DNA from 4 places in the Robinsoniella sp. RHS genome. Region 3 is predicted to be linked to each of the others. Evidence: predicted binding sites of a transcription regulator. Region 3 holds the regulator's gene; each other region holds the start of a gene.
What was found. The regulator Rex, encoded in region 3, represses fermentation and respiration genes when NADH is low (regulators of the CRP and FNR family bind a similar motif). The targets are predictions, from matches to a motif close to ATTGTTAANTANTTAACAAT.
Positions count from the first base shown of each region.

Region 1: pckA (phosphoenolpyruvate carboxykinase (ATP)) is a predicted target of Rex. The motif match lies at 2,177-2,196, and genes of this name have one in related genera.
Region 2: RHS_RS15645 (4Fe-4S dicluster domain-containing protein) is a predicted target of Rex. The motif match lies at 2,119-2,138, and genes of this name have one in related genera.
Region 4: RHS_RS01370 (iron-sulfur cluster assembly scaffold protein) is a predicted target of Rex. The motif match lies at 4,126-4,145, and genes of this name have one in related genera.

Region 1 covers NZ_JNGB01000015.1:197,088-203,116, forward strand. Annotated here, with positions in the region: gene RHS_RS08390 (FAD-binding oxidoreductase) at 1-77, opposite strand, end outside; gene pckA (phosphoenolpyruvate carboxykinase (ATP)) at 523-2,127, opposite strand; gene RHS_RS30620 (DUF429 domain-containing protein) at 2,392-3,534, opposite strand; gene RHS_RS30625 (GNAT family N-acetyltransferase) at 3,641-4,537, opposite strand; gene RHS_RS08415 (ATP-binding cassette domain-containing protein) at 4,721-6,029, opposite strand, start outside.
Region 2 covers NZ_JNGB01000032.1:84,644-90,672, forward strand. Annotated here, with positions in the region: gene RHS_RS15630 (hypothetical protein) at 1-610, opposite strand, end outside; gene RHS_RS15635 (desulfoferrodoxin family protein) at 841-1,233, shown strand; gene RHS_RS15640 (helicase associated domain-containing protein) at 1,417-2,082, shown strand; gene RHS_RS15645 (4Fe-4S dicluster domain-containing protein) at 2,245-3,594, shown strand; gene RHS_RS15650 (BMC domain-containing protein) at 3,609-4,148, shown strand; gene RHS_RS15655 (leucine-rich repeat protein) at 4,344-6,029, shown strand, end outside.
Region 3 covers NZ_JNGB01000003.1:252,283-258,311, forward strand. Annotated here, with positions in the region: gene RHS_RS02955 (bifunctional ADP-dependent NAD(P)H-hydrate dehydratase/NAD(P)H-hydrate epimerase) at 1-1,108, opposite strand, end outside; gene RHS_RS02960 (redox-sensing transcriptional repressor Rex) at 1,191-1,841, opposite strand; gene RHS_RS02965 (aspartate kinase) at 2,003-3,322, opposite strand; gene abc-f (ribosomal protection-like ABC-F family protein) at 3,485-5,401, shown strand; gene RHS_RS02975 (radical SAM protein) at 5,544-6,029, opposite strand, start outside.
Region 4 covers NZ_JNGB01000002.1:12,756-18,784, reverse strand. Annotated here, with positions in the region: gene RHS_RS01395 (DUF1700 domain-containing protein) at 1-231, shown strand, start outside; gene RHS_RS01390 (DUF4097 family beta strand repeat-containing protein) at 228-1,409, shown strand; gene RHS_RS01385 (glycosyltransferase family 2 protein) at 1,496-2,518, shown strand; gene RHS_RS01380 (putative ABC transporter permease) at 2,670-3,377, shown strand; gene RHS_RS01375 (MerR family transcriptional regulator) at 3,522-3,965, shown strand; gene RHS_RS01370 (iron-sulfur cluster assembly scaffold protein) at 4,194-4,886, shown strand; gene RHS_RS01365 (GGGtGRT protein) at 4,904-5,914, shown strand.

The DNA.
Region 1 (6,029 bases), on a different contig from region 3:
TTAAAAATCTGTCTTTTCTTATTATAGTCCGGACAGATAGGCAATATGATTTTACTGCATATATCTTCATTAAACATGATTCATCGAAACCTTTATATGCTGGCTGCATGCACCAGAATTTTTATATTATATGTAGATATGTTAAGATATGTGCTGTAATATAAACCTGCAGAATTTGCCCCTATAATTGACGCATCAAAAACTTATGGCTTACCATTACCGTCCAAATACCAATTATTCAAAGCTGCTGACATATGATAACCCATTTCCGGGGAACGTGTTCGCCTTCAGAGAACAGAAAAGAACTTTATCCAGCTTCAGCGTATCTGCATTAATGTTTTTTAACAGGTTCAAAGAAGAATTCCCTAGAAGAAATAGTTTTGCCTTGCCTGATCCTGGTAAGTTTTAGATGCAAAAAAGAACCGGACTACCAAACCTTGCGGTTTTGTAGTCCGATCCCTATCTTATTCACATTATATTATTACACCATCGTACTCATTAAAATAGAGAATCCGGTTAATCTTATAACTGAGGACCTGCAGAAACTAATGCTTTTCCAGCCTCATTACCTTCATATTTTGCAAAGTTCTTTACAAAACGCTGTGCCAGATCTACTGCTTTTGTCTCCCAATCGGAAGCAGTTGCATAAGTATCACGAGGATCTAAAATCTTAGGATCAACGCCTGGAAGCTCTGTAGGAATTTCAAAGTTAAAGTATGGAAGATTTTTCATTGGTGCTTTTGCAATAGAACCATCTAAAATCGCATCAATGATACCACGTGTATCACGGATAGAGATACGTTTTCCGGAACCATTCCATCCTGTATTTACAAGATATGCTTTAGCGCCGCTCATCTGCATTCTCTTAACAAGTTCCTCTGCATATTTTGTAGGATGCAGTTCCAGGAATGCCTGTCCGAAGCAAGCAGAGAAAGTAGGTGTAGGCTCTGTAATTCCACGCTCTGTACCAGCAAGTTTTGCTGTAAATCCAGACAGGAAGTAATACTGTGTCTGCTCTGGAGTTAAAACTGATACTGGAGGAAGAACACCAAATGCATCTGCTGATAAGAAGATAACATCCTTTGCAGCTGGAGCAGTTGAAACTGGACGAACAATATTTTTAATATGGTTAATCGGGTAAGATACACGAGTATTCTCAGTCACGCTCTTATCATCGAAATCAATTTTACCATCAGCGTCAACCGTAACATTCTCTAAAAGAGCGTCGCGTTTAATCGCATTGTAGATATCTGGCTCAGATTCTTTGTCAAGGTTGATAACTTTTGCGTAGCATCCGCCTTCAAAGTTAAAGATACCCTTGTCATCCCAGCCATGTTCGTCATCACCGATCAGAAGTCTTTTCGGATCTGTTGACAATGTAGTCTTACCTGTACCGGAAAGTCCGAAGAAAATTGCTGTATTTTCACCGTTCAAATCAGTATTTGCTGAGCAATGCATAGAAGCAATGCCTTTCAGTGGCAGATAGTAGTTCATCATAGAGAACATACCCTTCTTCATTTCTCCACCGTACCAAGAATTAACGATAACCTGCTCGCGGCTGGAAATGTTGAACATTACAGCAGTTTCAGAATTAAGACCTAACTCTTTATAATTATCAACTTTTGCTTTAGAAGCGTTATATACGATGAAATCTGGTTCGAAGTTTTCAAGTTCTTCAGCTGTAGGCTGGATAAACATATTTGTAACGAAATGAGCCTGCCAAGCAACCTCAACGATAAAACGAATTGCCATACGTGTATCTTCGTTAGCACCACAGAATGCGTCTACAACAAAAAGTCTTTTGTTAGAAAGAACTTCCTGAGCAAGTTTCTTTACTGTATCCCATGCTTCCTGGCTAGCCGGATGATTGTCATTCTTATATTCAGCAGAAGTCCACCATACGTTATCCTTAGAATTTTCATCCATAACTATGTACTTGTCCTGAGGTGAACGTCCTGTATAAATACCAGTCATAACATTAACTGCACCAAGTTCACTTACCTGGCCTTTTTCAAAACCCTCTAAACTTGCTTTTGTCTCTTCCTCAAATAACATATCAAAAGAAGGATTGCGAACGATTTCTGTTACACCATTAATGCCATACTGTGTTAAATCAATATTACTCATCTTAATTTACCTCACTTTCATTTTTCCGAATTTGTTTCTATCATCTCACTTTGTGAATAAAAAGTCAATAGCTTTAATTATAAAAATAATGTAAAATTTATGAATGTTTATCATGTACAGAATCTGATAGACTTTTGGGGTTGCTGTAAATAAAAAATGTATACAAAATACCTGCTGTGTCAGTAAAAATTGGCAACATAAAGTACACTTTAAATCGTTGCCAGAAGTGCTTATGTCTTTAGTTAAATTCTAAGGCATAAGTGCTCACACTTCTTTGGGAATAATCATTTGCATAAATAATCCTTTTTCGTCACGCATTGGTTTAGCCGGAATTGTTTCACCCAGACCTTGATGATTTAAATTTGCAGTTAAGGCCAGACACATTGCGTCAACAATGTCATCTGCATTGCACTTTAACTCTTTCGCTTTTTTTAGAATATCACTTATATCTGCCTCTGATATATATTTTTTTAGTATATGAACTCTTTCACACAATCCCGAAAATTGGGCTTTCTTTGTCATAACAACAGCACTGTTTAATCTTGCAAAACATACCTCGGGATGACTCTCTTTTATAATGTTCTTGTATTTTGTTTCAGAATTAAGAAAAGAATCTAATTCTCTTATTTTCGGAATAATAGCCATGGACTGTTTGGCCAGACCTTTACCTAATGCCTTCTTATTCTCTTCTGCCTGCTTCACTTCTGATTTAGCATAAACAGCCTGTCTGCTAGGCACTGCAAATATTGTTGAAGTTCTACCTGGTATTAGGGTTCTAGCTTCTGTATCAGGTCTTATATGTGAATCATTATTTGGCAGACCAATAACCATATCAACAATAAACTCATGAAATACTGGATTATCTTCCAAAATTGCTTTGATAGAATCATATTTCTCAATTGATAAGTTGCCCTTATTAATTACAGCCGCAACCCATCCACCCTTACAACCATCGACTCCAATACAAATTGAATTTAAATCAATACTTCTGTCTGCAGCAAATTCCTTCAGCAGATATTTCATTGCCACCTTCATGATGTATGAAATATTCTGTTCTCCTGCAAAACGTTCCTGATTTGTGAAATCTTCCTTTATTGAAAGCCATTCCAACGAATTTAATTCTTCTTGCAACTTCTCACTTTTTTGAATGCGCCCTACATAAAGTTCTATTAAAATATCCTGATCATAATTTGTAATGTCCATCAGATGAAATAATCTAATATCAAACTTCCCCATACCAGTCTCTTTCTGTAATTTTCTGTAAGCAGCATTCATACTGTCTTCACCAGTTTCAACTTTACCACCTACAAAACTATATATACCTTTACATGACTCCTTCATCCTTTTACAAAAAAGGACTTTTTCTTTGCTCTCATTTAGTACAACAAAATAATTATATTTTTTCATCACATCTCCTTTCATTTATCACTCTACAGCGTGTTTGAAAATTACTTTCTGGCAGCCGTGTATCACACTTTATGGGACCGCATCTTCCTGGATTGCTGCTTTTACATTACTGAACACGCTTCTTCGCCCAATAGGTTCCGTTTCCATAAGGAATAAATCCAATGGAATAATAAAATTGCTGAGAAGAGCCCACAAATATGTATTTCGCTCCTAATTCTCTGCATCGTTTTATTCCTTCATAGACAACAGCTCTGCCAAGCCCCATTTTTCTGTATTTTGGTATTGTTGCCAGCGGTTCAACAATTCCATATTCCGAATCCTGATCATACCACATACCGCAATAAGCAGCAAACTCGCTGTCTGAATCCAGTGCAATCATTTTCAGTTCCTTATTTACTTTCGGAGCATTAAATTCATCATGACCATGTTCAATTTCCTTTTCTGTCGGGGAAAATTTTTTGTCTTCTTTTTCATGGTTAAAGCCCTTAAACAATACCTCTCCATACTTGAATATATCATATTGATCGGCCATGCTGGCAATTCGAAATCCCTCAGGCAATTTATAGTCCAGAGAGCGTTCTTCAATGGGAAAATATGCATCACACTCTTTATTTGTAGTTGGAAAGTATCCGTTTCGATAAGCAATACGCTGAAATTCCAAATCAGAATCTGCAATAAATGCTTCAAATACATCATCGTTCTTTAGATTCTTTTCAGCGTAAAGAAGCATCTCTTCTTTCAGATGACTGTAGCCATCCTTTATACAAAAATGTCCGTTTCCCAGGTCCGTATCATAGAGAGCTGCCGCCACGATTTCCCCCGCCTCTTCCCAGACCCCAACCCTGGAAATTTCGGATTCATTTAAAAATCCATGCTTCATCATCCAGTCCCATCTGCCATAAGAATAATTTGGGTCTTTAATTCCGCATAAAAATGTTCTGATTTTAAAATAATCGCTCCCAAATTCTCTGATATGACAATTGTTTCGAAATATTATTTTCATAACCTTCTCCTTACACTTTACGATTTCCCCCTATATGCGTTTCATCTAAATTCTTATTATACAAAGTTACAATTCCATTTCATGGAATCGTTAGAACCCATACCTGCTGATATGACTCCCCCTCAAAATATCGTTCTTGCAAATATTCTGTAGTATGAGTTGATATTACATGTGCAATGACTTCTACTCCAATGCTCTCATTTTCTTAATAATTTCTCCTAATAATCCCATTAGATCCTTTGCCTTACTAAATTCATTTATCTGAAGCAACTGTTGAATTCTGGTTTCTGTCTCTTTCTTCTTTTGTTCCAAAAGCAGATAATCCTTGTCAAAATGATTGGCATAAATCATCTGTCTGAATTTACGGATAGACATTCTCCGTACAGTATTATTTTCTACCAATAATACATAGTCCACGCAATTGGCTACCGTGTAAAAGTCATGAGATACCATAAGGATTGCACCTTTGTACGCTGAAATCGCCTGCTCCAATGCAATCTGTGCATAAACATCCAAATGCCCCGTGGGCTCATCCAACAGAAGGAAGTTAGCCCTTCCTAATGAAATCACAGCTAATTGAAATAAGTCTTTTTCTCCACCAGATAATTCACTCACTTTTTGATCTAGAGTCTCTTCTTCAAATCCATATTTTTTCAAATAGTCCACTGCATTCTGTTTGGTTTCAACACCCTTTTCTTCAAAAATCTCAAGCAAAGTTTTTGTGTCATCATATAATGAGCCCGTAATCTGAGAAAAAATACCAATCTCAGCATGCTCACTAATCCTAATAGCTTCTTTATTATTTTCAAAGATTTCACGAAGCAGTGTTGTTTTTCCAGTTCCATTATTTCCAACAATTGCGACATGATCCTGGGGTTTCATTACAAAATTAACATGGTCTAAAAGCTGTTCATCAAATGCAACACTATAATCAGTCAATTCAAGAATGTTTTCATTTACCACTTCTCTTTCAAGTTCAAAATGAATCTCCGGATATTTGATATCTACGAAAGGAGCCTTAGTTTTTCTGGTTTTTAGCCGATCAAGCAAAGTCTGTCTTGCATGTACCGCTTTACCGAGGGATGCATTATCCATTGATGTTGCTTTTACTCTGGCCTTTTCTAAGATTTTACTTTGACGGTCTATCTCTGCCTGGTCTGCAGCAGCTGCTGCTTCCAGATCAATCTTTGTGGCAAGAAGTTCATAATTATATTCTGTATAGTTTCCTTCAAATTCTTGAAGATCCATGTTTTCCATGTGTAGTATCTTATTAAAACAATGGTTTAACAGATACCGGTTATGGGTGATAATAAGAAGGGTTCCTTTATGGGCATTAATCAGATTGCTCAAAGCATTCAGATGATCAAAATCCAAAAACACATCAGGTTCATCCATTATCAGAAGTCTTGGGCTAAGCATCATCTCTCTGATCACCTGAACCAGCTTAAATTCTCCGCCACTCAGACTACTGATTTTCTGTCCTTCTGCCTTT
Region 2 (6,029 bases), on a different contig from region 3:
GTGTAATATTGCCAAGAATATCGAATTGATTTACCGTAAGGGTATCAAACTGAGATAAATTAACCAGATAATTTATAATTACACTTCGCATTTTGTCTGGACAGGTGGCTTTAATTCTTTTGAATATTTCATCATAATAAATATCATAATTGAAAAAGGAACTGTAGAATACAAATGATTCATTTTCAGCACTATTTACGATTACATCGGAAATCATAATGCACAAAATATTTAAAATCATTTTATCCCCCATATAGTAAGGGCCTTTTTCATAATAATCTGTGGGGACTTTATTTTCACATGCAAAATCACGATTCAAAGCGTATTCCACAGATGAACGTATAAACTCCTCAAGCTCACGCTGTGAATCAAAATCATAGATGATCGGAAAAATACGCTGTAATTTCAGATAACAATTTCTTGCATAAATATGCTGTGAGAAATAGTTTGCTGCCTGATTACAGAATTCCCATTTTTCTTTTAGCATGGGTAATCTTTTTCCGGTTAAAATTTTGCTAAGTCCACTGGGAGTCATATTCATATGCAGTGCAAAGTCTGTTTTTGAAGTTTTTGCGATAGTTACAAGTTCATTTAATAATATACCTACCATTGTGCGGCACCTCATATTTGATAATATATTTAAATCAATAAATTTCATTATAAACTCATTTAAATTTTATTTCTTGCTAAAAAAATAAATAAATTGTAATATTTTTTCCTTTTTTGTCAATTTATGCAGATATATTTATATTTAATTTCAAGCACTAAGCAGTTTAAAACGGTATGATGACTCAATAAAAGAGTCTTTTCCTATAAACAAAATAACAAAGGAGAAAAGGTATGGAGCAAAAATTTTATATTTGTAAACATTGTGGCAACATTGTGGAGTTAATCCAAAAAGGCGGGGGTGTTCTTGTTTGCTGCGAAGATAAAATGGAGGAATTAGTACCAAACAGCACAGAAGCAGCAAATGAAAAACATGTTCCGGAAATCATTGTATACGGATCACAAGTGATTGTCAATGTTGGTGCCGCGCCGCATCCCATGACGGAACAGCATTACATAGGGTGGATTTGTATACGTACTACAAAAGGAGTGTATCGCAAAGTCCTGGCACCGCTTGATGAACCTACAGCTGCCTTTGCACTTGCCGAGAATGAAAGCATTATAAGTGCCTATGCATACTGCAATCTTCACGGATTGTGGAAGAACGACAAAACTACGCTGATATAATGGAAGAAAAAGGAAAAAAATCTATCTGGTATAGAGCTGGATTGTGAAAAGTAACGAGAGCTTTAAGCCTGTAGGTAATACAGATTTAAGGCTCTTTTGCGTATAAAGGATTTGAAATACATCTGATAAACAGATCCCCTGTTGTAACAGATTTACAATATGAAGGAGAGGGAGTGATATACAATGGAGCATAGAGTAAAGCGGCACTATACCCGTTTAGAATGGACTGGGTGGTATCAGTTTGCAAAAGAATATTATCTGAAGAATGGAAACCTGAAAATCCCTGTGAAGTACAGGACGGAAAATGGATATTTATTAGGGCGGTGGATTGAACGGCAGCGGGCGGCGTATCATGAAAAAGGGGTTTACAGGATAGATGCCCACAAAATATATCTGCTGGACCAGATTGGGATGATCTGGAAAATAAGCGTACGGACAGAATGGAATATTTGGTATGAGTACTGTAAAAGATATTATATCGAAAATGGAAATATTGACATTCCGAGGAATTTGATATATCAGGATGCAGCAATTGGAGAATGGATCAGCTACCAGAGAAAATGTTTCCGAAAGAATAATTTAAGTTACCAGAGGCAGTTAAAACTGGAAGTATTAGGTATGGTCTGGAGGAAGCGGCAAAGAAGAGCATGGGATGAATGGTATGAAGAGGCCCAGTGTTATTATGAAACTTTTGGAAATCTTCAAGTGCCTGTAGATTATGTGACCGGGGACGGAAAGCGCCTGGGAAGATGGGTCTATACACAGCGGGAAAAAGTACGGGGAGACGGCACGTTAAATCTGGATTCAGAGAAAATCAAAAAATTGAAAGAAATAGGTATAAAATATTGACTTTTCTGTGATGTCAACTTGACAAATAGTTTAAAGTGCGTTATTTTATTATCAAACAACAAAATTCAACAAAAAACAAAATACAGGATCACTGTGTCTTTTTTCTGATTTAGGAAATGTTTTATGTGGCAAGATAATGTTAAATAATGAATGGAGAAAACTATGAATCTGATTGAAACAATTAAAGATGCCGGGATCGTCGGTGCGGGCGGTGCAGGATTTCCTACACATGTGAAATTGAATACCAAAGCAGAATACTATATTGTAAATGCTGCTGAGTGTGAGCCCCTGATAGAAACAGATAAATATTTGTGCAGAACATTTGCAGATGAGCTGATTAAAGGAATTATGATGATCTCCACACATCTGGAAGCCAAGAAATCTGTCATTGCAATAAAAGCGAAATACAAACCGGAGATAGCTGCATTAAGGGAAGCCATTGAAAAAAACGGTGCGGATATCGAAATCTTTGAAATGCGGACGTTCTATCCGGCAGGAGATGAACAGGTTATCGTTCAGCAGGTAACCGGAAGAAGTGTCCCCGAGAGAGGGCTTCCGATTGAGGTTGGTGCGGTAATCAACAATGTCGGTACTATTGTCGGAATGTATAATGCCATAGTTCACGGTAAAAAAAATACCAGTAAATTTCTTTCTGTTGTGGGAGAGGTTCAGGAGCCGATTATGCTTCAGGTACCTATCGGAACACCGATCAGAGAATGTATTCAGGCAGCTAACCCGAAGATTTCCGATTATGCAATTATTCTGGGTGGACCAATGATGGGACGAGTGGTTGCAGATGACGAGGCGATAGACCAGCAGTTCGTAACAAAGACAACCGGAAATATTATTGTACTGCCAAAAAATCATTATTTAATTGAAAGAACCCATGTGCCTATGGACAGGATCAAACACCAGGCAAGAAGTGCTTGTATACAGTGCCGTATGTGTACAGATTTATGTCCGAGATTCCAGATTGGCCACCGCATTAAACCACATCTTGTTATGAGAAACATCTGGAGAGAGAATAGCATTGATTCTGATAAACAATTTGAGGAATGTTTTGGTGATGCGGTAAATTGCTGTAACTGCGGATTATGTGAATTATTCTCATGTCCTATGGGGCTTTCTCCAAGAAGAGTCAACGGATATATGAAAGGAAAGCTCCAGGAAAGAGGAATTACGGTTGAAAAGAACATGCATCCTGTCTCCAGACCGACAGTGGAGTTGAACAGAGTCCCAACCGACCGTTTAATTGCCAGACTGGATCTGGGCAAATACAATGGATTACATGCACATGACTGTATAGAACTTCATCCGAAAGAAGTTTTCATCCCATTGTCACAACATATAGGCAAGCCGGCAGTAGCCGTAAAAAATGTGGGTGACAAGGTGTGTGAAGGTGACGTGATTGCCAGTGCTGATGCAACAGGTTTATCCACAAATATACATGCAAGCATAAATGGAACCGTATGTGATGTAACATCATCTGGCATCAGAATCAGTGAAAACTAATGGAGGATTAAGGAATGGGAAATTCAGTTGGAATGATAGAACTATCCAGTATAGCGAAAGGAATTGAAACCTGTGATGAAATGTTAAAGGCAGCGAATGTAGAATTATTGAGATCATCTACAATCTGTCCTGGAAAATATATGATTATCATTGGTGGAGATACAGGGAGTGTAGATGCTTCCATGAAAGTCGGAGAAGCAGCAGCAGGACATTTCCTGGTAGATAAATTATTAATTGCCAATGTCAGTGACCAGCTTATGCCTGCCATCAGCAGTACTTCGCAGGTTCCTACAGAAGGGGCAGTGGGCGTCATCGAATTTTATTCCGTTGCATCGGCTATCGTTGCAGCAGATACTGCAGCAAAGGCAGCAGCGATCACGCTGATTGAGATTCGTACCGGATTTGCGGTAGGCGGTAAAGGATTCGTTACTATGAGCGGAGATGTAAGTGCCGTAACAGAAGCAGTGAAGGCGGCAGAGGCAGTGAGCGAGCTTATGGTTCACAGCGTAGTGATTCCAAGACCGACAGATAAGTTGTATGAAGCGTTACTGTAATTAATGTTGTAAAAAGAAAATCGATTAAGAGTTATAGCAGAGGCAAAGCCATTTATAGGCTTTGCCTTTTTAATTGAGATCTATTGTGCTGAAAATAGCTTTAGTCAGCAGTGTTGCATTTTACAAACAAGAGGTATATAATTAGAAATATGCTTGTAAATTAATGCATAAAATTACACAAGGAGGAAATGAGTTATGAAGAGATTCAAGCAGAGTAAACGAATTCTTAGTATCATTATGGCAGCGTCAATTGCAGTTTCATCCAATATCGTGGTATTTGCGAATGAAACAGGAGAAAATCCAATGCCTCAGACAGAAGCATTTACAGAAAATCAAGAGACCGGCACAGTTTCAGTGGAATCAGAGACAGATACCGGGAACAATGATTCTGAAAAACCACAGATGGGACTTGGAATGCAGGAAACAGAAACAGAGCAGGAGACGGATAATAAAGAGATTATTACGGAAACACAAGAAACTGAGTTTGTAGAAACAGAACAGGTATCTGGGAATAACACTGAAGCCGTTAGAAAACAGGCAGAAGAGAAAAGTTTAAACAATCAGCAAAAAGGGTCTTCAGATCTGAATTTAAGCGAGTGGGAATATGAACAAAATGATAAAATGATCACATTAAAAAAATATAAAGGAAAAACGGAAAACCTTGTTATTCCCGGTCAGACAATTATTCAGGGACAGGAATATTCAGTCAGAATTGCTAAATATACGGAATCAAAAGATTATCCATATTTTAATGGAGCTTTTAGTGCTAATTTTGCAATAAAAACAATAAGATTTTTGGATGGCGTGAGTTTTGAGGATAACGATATGTCGTATTCATTTGCCGATTGCAATAATTTAGAAAGTGTATCAGGCATTCCGGATAGTGTTACGAAAATGGAAAGCACATTCATGTTCTGCTCAAAATTAAAGAAAATAGATAAACTACCGGCAAATCTAAAAGATATGGTACGGGTATTTATTAGTTGTGAAGCGTTAGAAGAATCTCCTGGGATACCAAGTGGCGTAACCAACTTAATAGGAAGCTTTCAAGGGTGTGAAAGTTTAAAAAAAGGACCTGAACTTCCGCAAGGGATCACGGATATAAGCAATATCTATGAAGATTGTATTAATTTAACAGAAATATCCCGATTACCGGACTCAGTTAGAATTATGAAAGGGGCTTTAAAAAATTGTAAGAGCCTCAATAAAATAGAAAATTTACCGGTACAATTAGTGGATATGGGTGAAGCATTTAGCGGTTGTGAAAAGTTAGTGCAGGTACCGGACATTCCCAAAGGAGTAACCGAGCTAGACAATACATTTAGTAAATGTTCTTCTTTAAAGGAAATGCCAAAGCTTCCTGCTGGTTTGAAAAGTTTGGATGGTACTTTTTCAGAATGTACAAGTCTGGTAACGAGCGGTTCTATTCCTGGTGGAGTAACTGAGATGAATGGTACTTTCTATGGTTGTGCTTCTTTAACGAAGGCTCCTAAATTACCGGAAGGATTGAAATCTATCGCTAATTTATTTTTTGACTGCAGTAAATTGGAAGAATCACCTTTAATACCGGATAGTGTCATCAATATGTATGGAGCGTTTTCTTATTGTCAATCTTTAAAAAGAGCACCAAAGCTTCCTTCCAAATTAAAAAATATGGGAAGTGCATTTTCAGGATGTTTGAAGATTACTAAGGCACCTGATATACCCGAGACAGTAGAGAATATGGCCTGGGCATTTACCAATTGTCGTAGTTTGAAGGGAAGCATGACCATCTATTCGCCCTTTGAGAAGGATCGCATTAATGATGATGGCGAGTCGTCACATGGCCCATATACAAGCTGTTTTGACAATACGGCAGAAGATAGCACGGGGTTAACTGTA
Region 3 (6,029 bases):
GAGGCGTCACCACTGCCGGACGTTTCCGTTCGCCCAAAGGCTGTGGATTTTCTGCCAGCAGATTCAGACCATCTGCATCAATCAAAAGCGGCTTATCCTGTACCTTTATAAGAAGTTCCAGCATTCTGCGCTTTTCTGCTTTCTTTCCAATTCCGGGTCCAAATACAATCACATCTGCCCAGTCTGCTGCTTCTTCCAACTGCTCATGCCTGTAATCACAGGTATCATAAGTGGTAAGAATCGCTTCCGGCAGCATAGTCTGGAGCATGGTACGGTTACTCTCTTCCGTGAAAATCCGCACCAGTCCTGCCCCTGATTTATAGGCTGCCTTTGCTGATAGAAAAGCTGCCCCGCACATATTATAAGTTCCGGCCACTACAAGAACCTTTCCGTAAGTGCCCTTATTGGAATACGCAAATCTGGGAGGCAGCTGCTGCATATCCCTTTCTGTGTAAGAGACGACTCCAGGCAGCTGATTTCCAAAACCATCCACGGTAATTCCTATATCCTTCACAATGACGCCCCCTGCATACTCTGTTCCGGGATATAAGACGTGGCCGATCTTTTTAAATGCAAACGTTACTGTTTTTATTGCCCTTACCGCCGTTCCCATCACTTTCCCGGTGTCCGCACTGATTCCGGAAGCTATATCCACCGCCAGAACAGCTGCCTCTGACTGATTCATATAACCGATCACATCCGCATAATGGCCTTCGATATTTCTGGATAGACCTACTCCAAACATAGCGTCTACTATACTAGTATATTCACCTACCCCCAACTTACTTACAAAAATCACACCATATTTTTCGCAGATATTCTTCTGCAATCTGGTTTCTTGTGTACAAGATGCCTCATTTCCCGCAAAATATACACAAACAGCTATCCCTCGCAGATGCAGCAGCCTTGCAATGGCAAAACCATCGCCACCATTATTGCCGCTTCCACACACCACCAGTACATTTTCAAGGTTAAAACTGCCGTCCACCAGCTCTTCCACACATGCCAGGGCTGCCCGTTCCATCAAAACCATGGATGGTACCCCTATCTTTTCTATTGTTGTCTGATCGCAGCGCTTCATTTCTTCTGCTGTTACCAGGTACTCCATATCTTTCACCCACTTTCAAACGCAAAACAACGCGTAAAAATATCTTTCTGATATCCTCCTACGCGTTATTTTGTCCACTTACTTATTCTTTAATTTCATGTTCTCTTTCATAACGGTTAATGTTATAGGATAACTGCATCAGGCTCTCTGAAAGATGTACATTTTCTACAATTACATCCTCCGGCAGGCGCAGATCAATATGAGCAAAATTCCAGATTGCCTTCACGCCGTTCTCAATCAGCAGGTTCGCCATCTGTTCAGCGTTCTCCTTAGGCAGGGTAAGCGCTGCAATTTTAATCTCATTATCTCTGACAAACTGCGGAAGATCATCTGTCATCCGAATCGCAATTCCACGTACCGTCACGCCCTGTAGCCTTGGATTTACATCGAAGATACCTTTAATCCAGAACCCGCGCTTTTCAAACTTCACATAGTTTGCCAATGCCTGTCCCAGATTGCCGGCTCCTACAATAATCATATTATAAGTTTTATCCAGACCCAAAATCTTTCCTATTTCATTGTAAAGATACTTCACGTTATAACCGTATCCCTGTTGTCCAAAACCACCAAAGTTATTTAAATCCTGCCGAATCTGAGATGCTGTCACCTGCATGCGGTCGCTTAATTCGTTCGAAGATATCCGCTCCACACCATCCTCCAGCAAGTCTCCCAGATAACGGTAATAACGAGGCAGCCTTTTTATGACGGCTTTTGAAATTTCCTTTTCCTCCACAATACCATCCTCCAAATGCATAATCTCGTTTACTCTATCGTATAAACATTATAACGAATTGTGAATTTCATGTCAAACTATTATGGCAGAAAATACAAAATTTCCTGTTATACAGGCATTTTGGCACATTCATACCGATAATGGGGACAGGTGAATCGATGTTAGAGCTGGATTGTAACGAAAATATCGTAAATAGCTTTAATCGCCGTCTCAAAATCTTCATTACGTACACCAATAATAATATTTAATTCACTTGATCCCTGATCGATCATTTTTACGTTAATATTTGCATGGGCAAGCGCTGAGAAAATTCTTCCTGCAGTGCCTCTTGTAGAACGCATTCCTCTGCCTACTACTGCGATCAATGCAAGATCGGATTCTAAATCAATATAATCCGGATGAACATTTCGCTGGATTCCCTGAAGTACCTTCTGTTCTTTTTCTTCAAATTCTGACTGATGTACAAATACGGTCATGGTGTCAATTCCGGAAGGCATATGTTCGAAAGAAATATCATTTTCTTCAAACACTCCAAGCACTTTGCGTCCAAATCCAATTTCCGCATTCATCATATCTTTTTCAATATTGATGGCTGCAAAACCTTTTTTACCGGCAATACCGGTAATCGTATATTTCGGTTTATGACAGGTATGAGCCACGATCAGAGTTCCCTTTTCCTGAGGAGCATTGGTATTTTTAATATTAATGGGGATTTCCGCTTTGCGAACCGGGAAAATAGCATCCTCGTGAAGTACAGTGGCCCCCATATATGCAAGCTCTCTTAATTCACGGTATGTAATGGTCTCGATTACCTCCGGATTTTCAATGATCCGCGGATCTGTCACGAGAAAGCCGGATACATCTGTCCAGTTTTCATATAAATCAGCCTGAATTGCTTTTGCAACAATGGAACCCGTTACATCGGAACCGCCTCTTGAAAATGTTTTAACAGATCCGTCCGGTTTTGCACCGTAAAATCCGGGTACGACCGCCCTTTCCGTGTCTTTTAATCTGTTTGCAAGTTCTTTATCTGTTTTAACTTCATCAAAGTTTCCGGCTTCATCAAAGAAAATTACTTCAGCGGCATCTACAAACTCATAGCCCAGATAGTTTGCCATAATGATACCATTCAAATATTCTCCTCTGGAAGCTGCGTAGTTGCTGCCTGCTTTGTTCTCAAAATTTTCATGAATTACTTCAAATTCATGATCCAAAGAAAGGTCCAGTTCCAATCCTTTGATAATTTCGTTATAGCGCTCTTTTATTTTATCCAGCTTCGCGGTAAATTTTTTACCGGATTCTGCAATGTCATAGCATTCATAAAGCATATCTGTAACTTTAATATCACTTGAGAAGCGTTTACCCGGTGCGGAAGGAATTACATATCTTCTTGCTTCATCTGCACGGATAATGTCGGCTACCTTTTGAAACTGCTCTGCGTTTGCTAATGAACTGCCGCCAAATTTTACTACTTTCTTCATTACCAATTTCCTCCTCTTGTATATCCATAAACGTAACAATATCCCTATATTATCGCAAATCATGCATAAAGTCCAGTATTTTTGAAGAAATCTATTTGCAAAACCCGGATTATCTATTATAATAGTTTCTGATAAATATGAGAAAGATTGGGTGAATTACTTATGATACTTGCATGTCAGAACATAAGCAAAGCATTTGGAACAACTGAAATTATTAAGAATGCTTCCTTCCATATAGAAGATCGTGAAAAAACAGCAATCGTGGGAATTAACGGAGCCGGTAAGTCTACCCTCCTGAAAATTATTATGCAGGAAATGCCTGCGGATTCCGGTGAAGTGATAATCACCCGCGGAAAATCCATCGGCTACCTGGCACAGCATCAGTCTGTTACAAATGAAAATACGATTTATGAAGAACTTTTGGAAGTAAAACGGGATGTAATCGAACTGGAACAGCGGATCCGAACCATGGAACAGGAAATGAAGATCCTGGAAGGTGCCAGACTTACCGAAATCCTGGAAACCTATAACCGGCTAACAATGGAATTTGAACACAAAAACGGCTATGCCTATAAAAGTGAAATCGTAGGGGTTTTAAAGGGTCTTGGCTTTACCGAAGACGAATTTGACAAACCCATCAATACACTCTCAGGCGGCCAGAAAACCCGTGTGGCTCTTGGTAAACTGCTTCTTTCCAATCCGGACATTATTCTCCTGGATGAGCCTACAAACCACCTGGATATGAACTCCATTGCATGGCTGGAAACCTATCTTCTGAACTACAACGGTGCCGTAATCATCGTAGCGCATGACCGCTATTTCTTAAACCGTGTGGTAACGAAAGTAGTAGAAATTGACAATGGTGAGGTTACCACCTACCTAGGGAATTACACGGATTATGCGCAAAAACGGGCGATGATCCGGGATGCAAAGTTAAAAGCATACCTAAATCAGCAGCAGGAAATCAAACATCAGCAGGAAGTTATCACCAAACTAAAATCCTTTAACCGGGAAAAATCTATCCGCCGGGCGGAAAGCCGTGAAAAAATGTTGGATAAGATTGAAGTTCTGGACAAACCGGTAACACAGACCTCTGAAATACACATAACGCTGGAACCAAAAATTCTGAGCGGAAATGATGTACTGACCGTGGAAGGACTCAAAAAATCTTTTGATGGAAATACCTTATTTCAGGATCTGGATTTTGAAATCAAGCGGGGAGAAAAAGTTGCAATTATCGGTAATAACGGTACCGGAAAAACAACGATCTTAAAGATTATCAACGGTGTTATTCAGGCAGATGCCGGAAAGTTTACACTGGGAAGTAAAGTCCACATCGGATATTACGATCAGGAGCACCATGTTTTACACATGGAGAAAACTTTATTTGAAGAACTCTCCGATGCTTATCCCAACCTTACCAACACAGAAATCCGTAATATCCTTGCAGCATTTCTATTTACCGGAGATGACGTGTTTAAACGAATCAAGGATTTAAGCGGTGGAGAAAGAGGACGTGTTTCCCTGGCTAAACTTATGCTCTCCAAAGCTAATTTCATCATCCTGGATGAGCCTACCAACCATTTGGACATTGTTTCGAAAGAAATTCTAGAAAATGCACTAAATCAATATACCGGTACTGTCCTTTATGTATCCCATGACCGTTATTTTATCAACCAGACGGCAACTCGTATTATGGATCTTACCGGCAATACTTTAGTTAACTATATCGGCAATTACGATTATTATCTGGAAAAGAAAGATGAGCTGACCCGGATTTATGCAGCAGCTTCCACTGCTACTGCTGAGGGTACATCGGAAGATGACAACCACGCAAAACTGGATTGGAAACAGCAAAAAGAAGAACAGGCACGTATCCGCAAACGTCAGAATGACTTAAAAAAGACGGAAGACCGCATCCACCAACTGGAAACCAGAGATGGCGAAATTGATGAACTGCTGACAAAAGAAGAGATTTATACCGACGTTGAAAAATGTCTATCCTTAAACACAGAAAAAGCCGCTGTTCAGGAAGAACTGGAAACGCTTTATGAAGCCTGGGCGGAACTGGCTGAATAGCCTGCGTGGAAATGATAAATCAAAAACCCCATACCATAATATACCTGTGTTTCTGCACAGATGATTATAGTATGGGGTTTTTATCGTAACAGGTTATTCCGGTCTGCTGCCGCTCAATCAAACATGCCAGTATATTTCCACTCTACAGATCGAATAATGAGAGTTGTGTATACTGGGGCTGGTTCATCTTCTCTTTCATTAGTTTAGAATAACTGCCGGATAAACCGTATTTTTCTTTTAATTCATTTACCATCTGATAAAGTTGGTTTTTATATGTCTTTGGTGCTCCCCCTGTTTGATACAGCGTTTTCAGCGGCTCATACAAATTGGGATATTCTTTAGAAATAAAGTCAAAAAATACATTCCGCGTCTTTCCCCTAAGATATAGCGTTCCGGGTAATACATACCCCACTTCACTCTCTTTTGCCAGCTGGTAAAGAGCATCCACATTTTGGCGGCTGTCTGTCAAATAAGGAATAATCGGCATAAAATGAAGTCCTGTAGATGCATTGGTTTTGGAAAACTCCTTCAGCATCTGAAACCGCTTTACGGATTCTGCCCCGTTTGGTTCTATTTTTTTCCGTATTCCTTCATCCATACAAGTGATAGTTGCCGCTACATTTACATA
Region 4 (6,029 bases), on a different contig from region 3:
GCAATTCTGGTAGACCTGTGTGCATTGGCCGGAGGGATTGTTACGGCATTTTGTGGAATTTACCTTTTATTTACCCAACCAGCGACCGGCATTGCATTGCTCGGACTTGGAATGGCAGCTGTTGGAATTGGAATCTTTGTAGGATTTGGGATTATCGGAATCGGCAGACGTATGGTAAAAGGGATTGGTAAAATGTTCAGAAACATTTTAAAGAGGAGGAAAAAGTCATGAAAAAGTATCAGAAAGTTTTGCTGATCACCGCAGGATGCCTGACACTTGCAGGAGGCATTGTTATGGTAACCGGTCTTGCACTGGGTGGCAGCCTGGGATTGAGACTGACTTCAGAAGGAATTTATACTGGAAATGATCAGGGAAAATATTTAGAAGAAACAAAAAGTTTAAAAGATATAAAAAATTTAGAAATAAGTGCGGGTTATGGCAATATCTATATAGAACAGGGGGATTCATTCCGGCTGGAATATGGCTACGATGATATGTTCGCCAAACCGGAATATAAAGCTGATAATGGGAAGGTTAGTTTCAACCTGAAAAGTGTCCATCAAAACGGGATCAGTCTCATTGGCATCGGTAATTTCGCTAATCAGAAAAAAGAAGATTATATTAAACTGATTCTGCCAAAAGGTATTGAATTGGATCAGCTGAAAGTACGATCAGATTATGGTGAGCTGAGTCTGAATCAGGCAGATATTAAGAAACTGATATTAGAAGGCGACAGCGGAAATATCAATATTACGAATGTAAATATGGAAGAACTCAGTCTGAATCTGGATTATGGTAAATTAGAAATGGAAAATTGTGTTGTTCCAGAACTGAAGATTGATAATGATACCAGTTCCGGTGATTTGGAATTGAAAAATATTACTGCAAAAAATGTGAAAATAAGCACAGACTACGGTAATGTTACAGTTGATCAGATGAAAGCCGATCAGGTAGAGATTATGAATAACAACGGCTCTGTGGACCTGCGTAATATGGAAGGAAACACGAAAAATAAAAGAATGAATCTGCTTACAGTAAACGGTGAATACGGAGCTATCGGTCTTAGAAACGTTAAGACTAATAGTCTGAACATAGAAAGTGATTATGGAACAGTCAAAGGAACAGATATTACGGCTGTAAAAAATAATATTCGTCAGGAAAACGGAAAATGCAGTATAGATAACCTGAACACGTCAGATACTAATATCAAGAACGAATACGGTGATGTTGACCTGACTCTGGCAAAATCAGAAAAAGAATATGATTTTTATCTGGATACGGATGATGGAGAAGTCAGCATTAACGGTGAGCATTACGGAGACGATTATACCAGGGATAACGGAAAAGATAAACAGATCAGAGTAAGCGTTGAATATAACGCCAGAATCTCTATCAGCGCAGAAGAGTAGTTTACAATAAGTTGATAAATTCTTGATATTTGTCTGTTAGAGTGATAGAAAAACGAAAGCAGAATTTATACGAAGGGAAGAAGCCTATGAAAATTTTATCTGTCATAGTACCTTGTTATCAATCACAGGATTATATGGAACATTGTATCAAGACCTTACTGACCGGTCAGGATGATGTGGAAATACTTGTAATTGATGACGGTTCAAAAGACCATACACTATCTATTGCACAGAAATATGAATCAAAATATCCAAACATAGTGCGTGCTATACATCAGGAGAATAAGGGGCATGGCGGAGCTCTGAACACAGGAATTGCCAATGCAAAAGGACTCTACCTGAAAGTTGTAGACAGTGACGACTGGGTTAATCAGGAGGCATACAAAAAGATTCTGGAAGAACTGAAAGAACTAATTGCTTCAGATGAAATGCCGGATCTGGTAGTATCTAATTTTGTATATGAAAAACAGGGTGCAAAGCGGAAGAAGGTAATTAATTACCGGCGGTATATGAAAACCGGAGAAACATTTACCTGGAAAGATACCAGAGGACTTCCGGTAACCAATTATCTGATGATGCATTCCCTTATTTACCGCACAGAATTGGTGAGAAACAGTGGGCTGGTATTGCCTGAACATACTTTTTATGTAGATAATATTTATGTCTTTCAACCCCTGCCTTATGTTCGGACAATTCGGTACCTGGATTTAAATTTCTACCGGTATTTTATAGGAAGAGAAGATCAGTCGGTTCAGGAATCCGTAATGATTGGACGAATGGATCAGCATTACCGGGTAACCCGTAACTTAATTGACTATATGCATAAGAAACAGTTTATGATCAAAGAACGTTCTTTGCGTAAGACGATGTATACAAATCTGAAACTGGCAATGGCAATTGCCACGATCCTGGCAATGCTGAAAGATACACCGGACAGCGGTAAAGAACTGAAACAGATTTGGAGATATTTAAAAAATCTTGACAGCCGCATGTATCGAAAAGTGAGATATAGCTGCATTGGTATTGGTGTAAATCTTCCGGGTAGATTAGGAAGGCGCACAGTACTTGGCTGTTATCATTTACTTCAAAGACTTTATGGATTTAATTAATGGAATGTATCCCGGGGATTGTGGCATATTCCTGCCACAGACTGGGAAGCACATTATAAATGAAGGAGGCAAAGTTTGAAAGAAAAGCGCTTTCAAACTATTTATTAAGGCAGTATCGCAGGCAGGACTGCGATATGCGGGAGGTATAACTATGAACACAAAGGGAAGTTTGAAAAGAGAAAGATTTGCAGTAGGATATAATAAATATAAAATATTTTGGATTTTTATGATGGGAGGGATAATGGGATGCATCCTGGAGACAATCTGGTGCTATTTTGCATTTGGGGAAATTTCCAGCAGAACCAGTAACCTATTCCTGCCATTCAGTTCCGTATGGGGTCTTGGATGCGCCTTATTTACTGTTTTTTTACATAGCACGAAAGAAATGAAAACTTTTAATATATTCATTAAAGGATATGTTTTAGGGGGCATATTTGAATTTATCTGCGGTTATGTCTGCCAGGTGATGCTGGGGGTTACATTTTGGGACTATTCCGGATTGCCCTTTACCCTGGGACATTATGTGAATTTAATATTCTGTATTTTCTGGGGAGTGGTAGCGATCGCCTGGGCAAAATGGGTTTATCCGCTTCTTTCCGGATTAATTGAACGGGCGCCGAGAAAAGCAGGGATATTAGTAACAAAAATAGCGGTATGTTTTATGGTAGTGACTGCAACCATATCTGGTGTGGCGCTGCTTCGTATGTCAGAGAGACAGTTAAACAGACCTGCTAAAAATGTGGTGGAAATGAGGTTGGATAAATATTTTCCCGACCATGTAATGAAAAAGTACTTTCCGAAAATGAAATATATCTCAGAACCTCATTTGAGAGGTGATGTGGTGAAATCGGATACATAAAATAAAGGAAATAATCCCTGAACCCGTGCAGTTATTAGGGGAATCATGATTTGTATTTTTTATTGATTGAAATTATCCCTGATTCATATTATAATAAAAGACAAATGTTAAAGTTACTTTAATGTATGATAAGGGGGTCATATTATGGAATATAAAATAAAGCAAGTTTCTGAAATAACGGGATTACCGGCATCAACACTGCGCTATTATGAAAAAGAACAGTTGCTGCCAACTGTAAAGAGAAATGAAGCAGGTGTTCGGATTTACAATGACAAAGATCTTGACTGGATATCGATTATATCCTGCCTGAAAGCAACGGATATGCCAATAGCCGACATTCGCAGATTTGTAGCACTGTGCGCAAAGGGAGATGTAACTCTGAAAGAACGCCGTCAGATGGTTATCGCGCATAAGCGCGTAGTGGAAAAGCATATAGAAGAACTGGAAAGCAATCTGGACCACATTAATTTTAAAGTAGAATATTATAATGCGGCATGCAGGCTGGGCTCCGAGGCACCCCTTAAACAGATTAAATATGTAGAATGTGATGATCAATGCGTTGTACGATTGAAGAATGCTGCCAGTTAAGGGAAAGAAAGAGAGTGGAAAATTCCATTCTCTTTCTTACTGCTGCGGTGTTTGTCGGGCTTAAAAGGGGTATTCTCCTGTTTTCCCTGTTTTAGGCAACACTTTTTTACAAAAAACACTAGACTATTTTGACGTTTTATGAGAAAATGATATCAAGTATGGTGTTAAATATCTAACGATATGAACACGTACATATCCAAAGAATTCATTTTTGAAAGGAGTCTTAAAATGATTTATTCACATGAAGTAGAAACGATGTGTAAAGTAGCGCAAGGCGTGGCTCATGGTGCTGCTCCGATCCCAGAAGAAGCAAAATGGGTAAAAGCAAAAGAAATTAAAGACATTTCCGGTTTAACACATGGTGTAGGCTGGTGTGCACCTCAGCAGGGTACCTGTAAATTAACATTAAATGTTAAAGAGGGCGTTATCCAGGAAGCATTAGTAGAGACAATCGGATGTTCAGGTATGACTCATTCCGCAGCAATGGCTTCCGAAATCTTACCAGGAAGAACAATCCTTGAAGCTTTAAATACAGACTTAGTATGTGACGCTATCAATACAGCAATGAGAGAATTATTCTTACAGATTGTTTATGGCAGAACACAGAGTGCTTTCTCAGAAGACGGACTTCCAATCGGTGCCGGACTTGAAGATTTAGGTAAAGGCCTCAGATCTCAGGTTGGTACAATGTATGGAACTCTTGCAAAAGGTCCTCGTTATCTTGAAATGACAGATGGCTATGTTACAGGTGTTGCTTTAGATGCAGATGACGAAATCATCGGTTACCAGTTCGTAAGTTTTGGTAAAATGATGGATTTCATCAAAGCAGGTGATGATGCTAACACAGCATTTGAAAAAGCTAAAGGTCAGTATGGTAGAGTTGCAGACGCAGTGAAAATCATCGACCCAAGACATGAATAATAGAGGAGGGGAAAAGAATGGCTTTATTTGAATCATATGAAAGAAGAGAAAAACAAATTCTGGCTGTTTTAAAAGAGTATGGTATTAACTCTATCGAAGAAGCAGCAGAAGTTACAAAAGCAGCAGGCTTAGATGTATATAATCAGGTTGAAGGTATTCAGCCAATCTGTTTTGAAAATGCAAAATGGGCTTACACTGTAGGCGCAGCAATTGCAATCAAAAAAGACTGCAGAAGAGCAGCAGATGCAGCAGCAGCTATCGGTGAAGGACTTCAGTCTTTCTGTATCCCGGGATCCGTTGCTGACCAGCGTAAAGTAGGTCTTGGACATGGTAACCTTGGTAAAATGTTACTGGAAGAAGACACAGAATGTTTTGCATTCTTAGCAGGCCATGAGTCTTTCGCAGCAGCTGAAGGCGCTATCGGTATTGCAGAAAAAGCAAACAAGGTTCGTAAAAAACCATTACGCGTTATCTTAAACGGACTTGGAAAAGATGCAGCTCAGATCATCGCTCGTATCAACGGATTTACATATGTTGAAACAGAGATGGACTACCACAAAGGCGAAGTAAAAGAAGTATTCCGTAAAGCATACTCTGAAGGACTTCGTGCAAAAGTTAACTGCTACGGTGCAAACGATGTAACAGAAGGTGTTGCTATCATGCACAAAGAAGCTGTTGACGTTTCCATCACAGGAAACTCCACAAACCCAACTCGTTTCCAGCATCCGGTAGCTGGTACTTACAAAAAAGAATGTGTTGATCAGGGTAAGAAATACTTCTCCGTAGCATCAGGCGGTGGTACAGGACGTACACTTCACCCGGATAACATGGCAGCAGGTCCTGCTTCCTACGGTATGACAGATACTATGGGACGTATGCACTCTGATGCTCAGTTCGCTGGTTCATCTTCCGTACCTGCTCATGTTGAAATGATGGGTCTGATCGGCGCTGGTAACAACCCGATGGTTGGTATGACTGTTGCAGTTGCAGTTGCGATTGAAGAAGCTGCTAAGGCTGGGAAATTCTAAGGAATCCTTTGTTTTCAAGGGTTATAGACATTGTTAGATTTGGTGAAATAGTGTGAAAATTTCTGTGTAGCACACATGCAACTCACAAGTAACTCACACAAACAGCTCACAAATA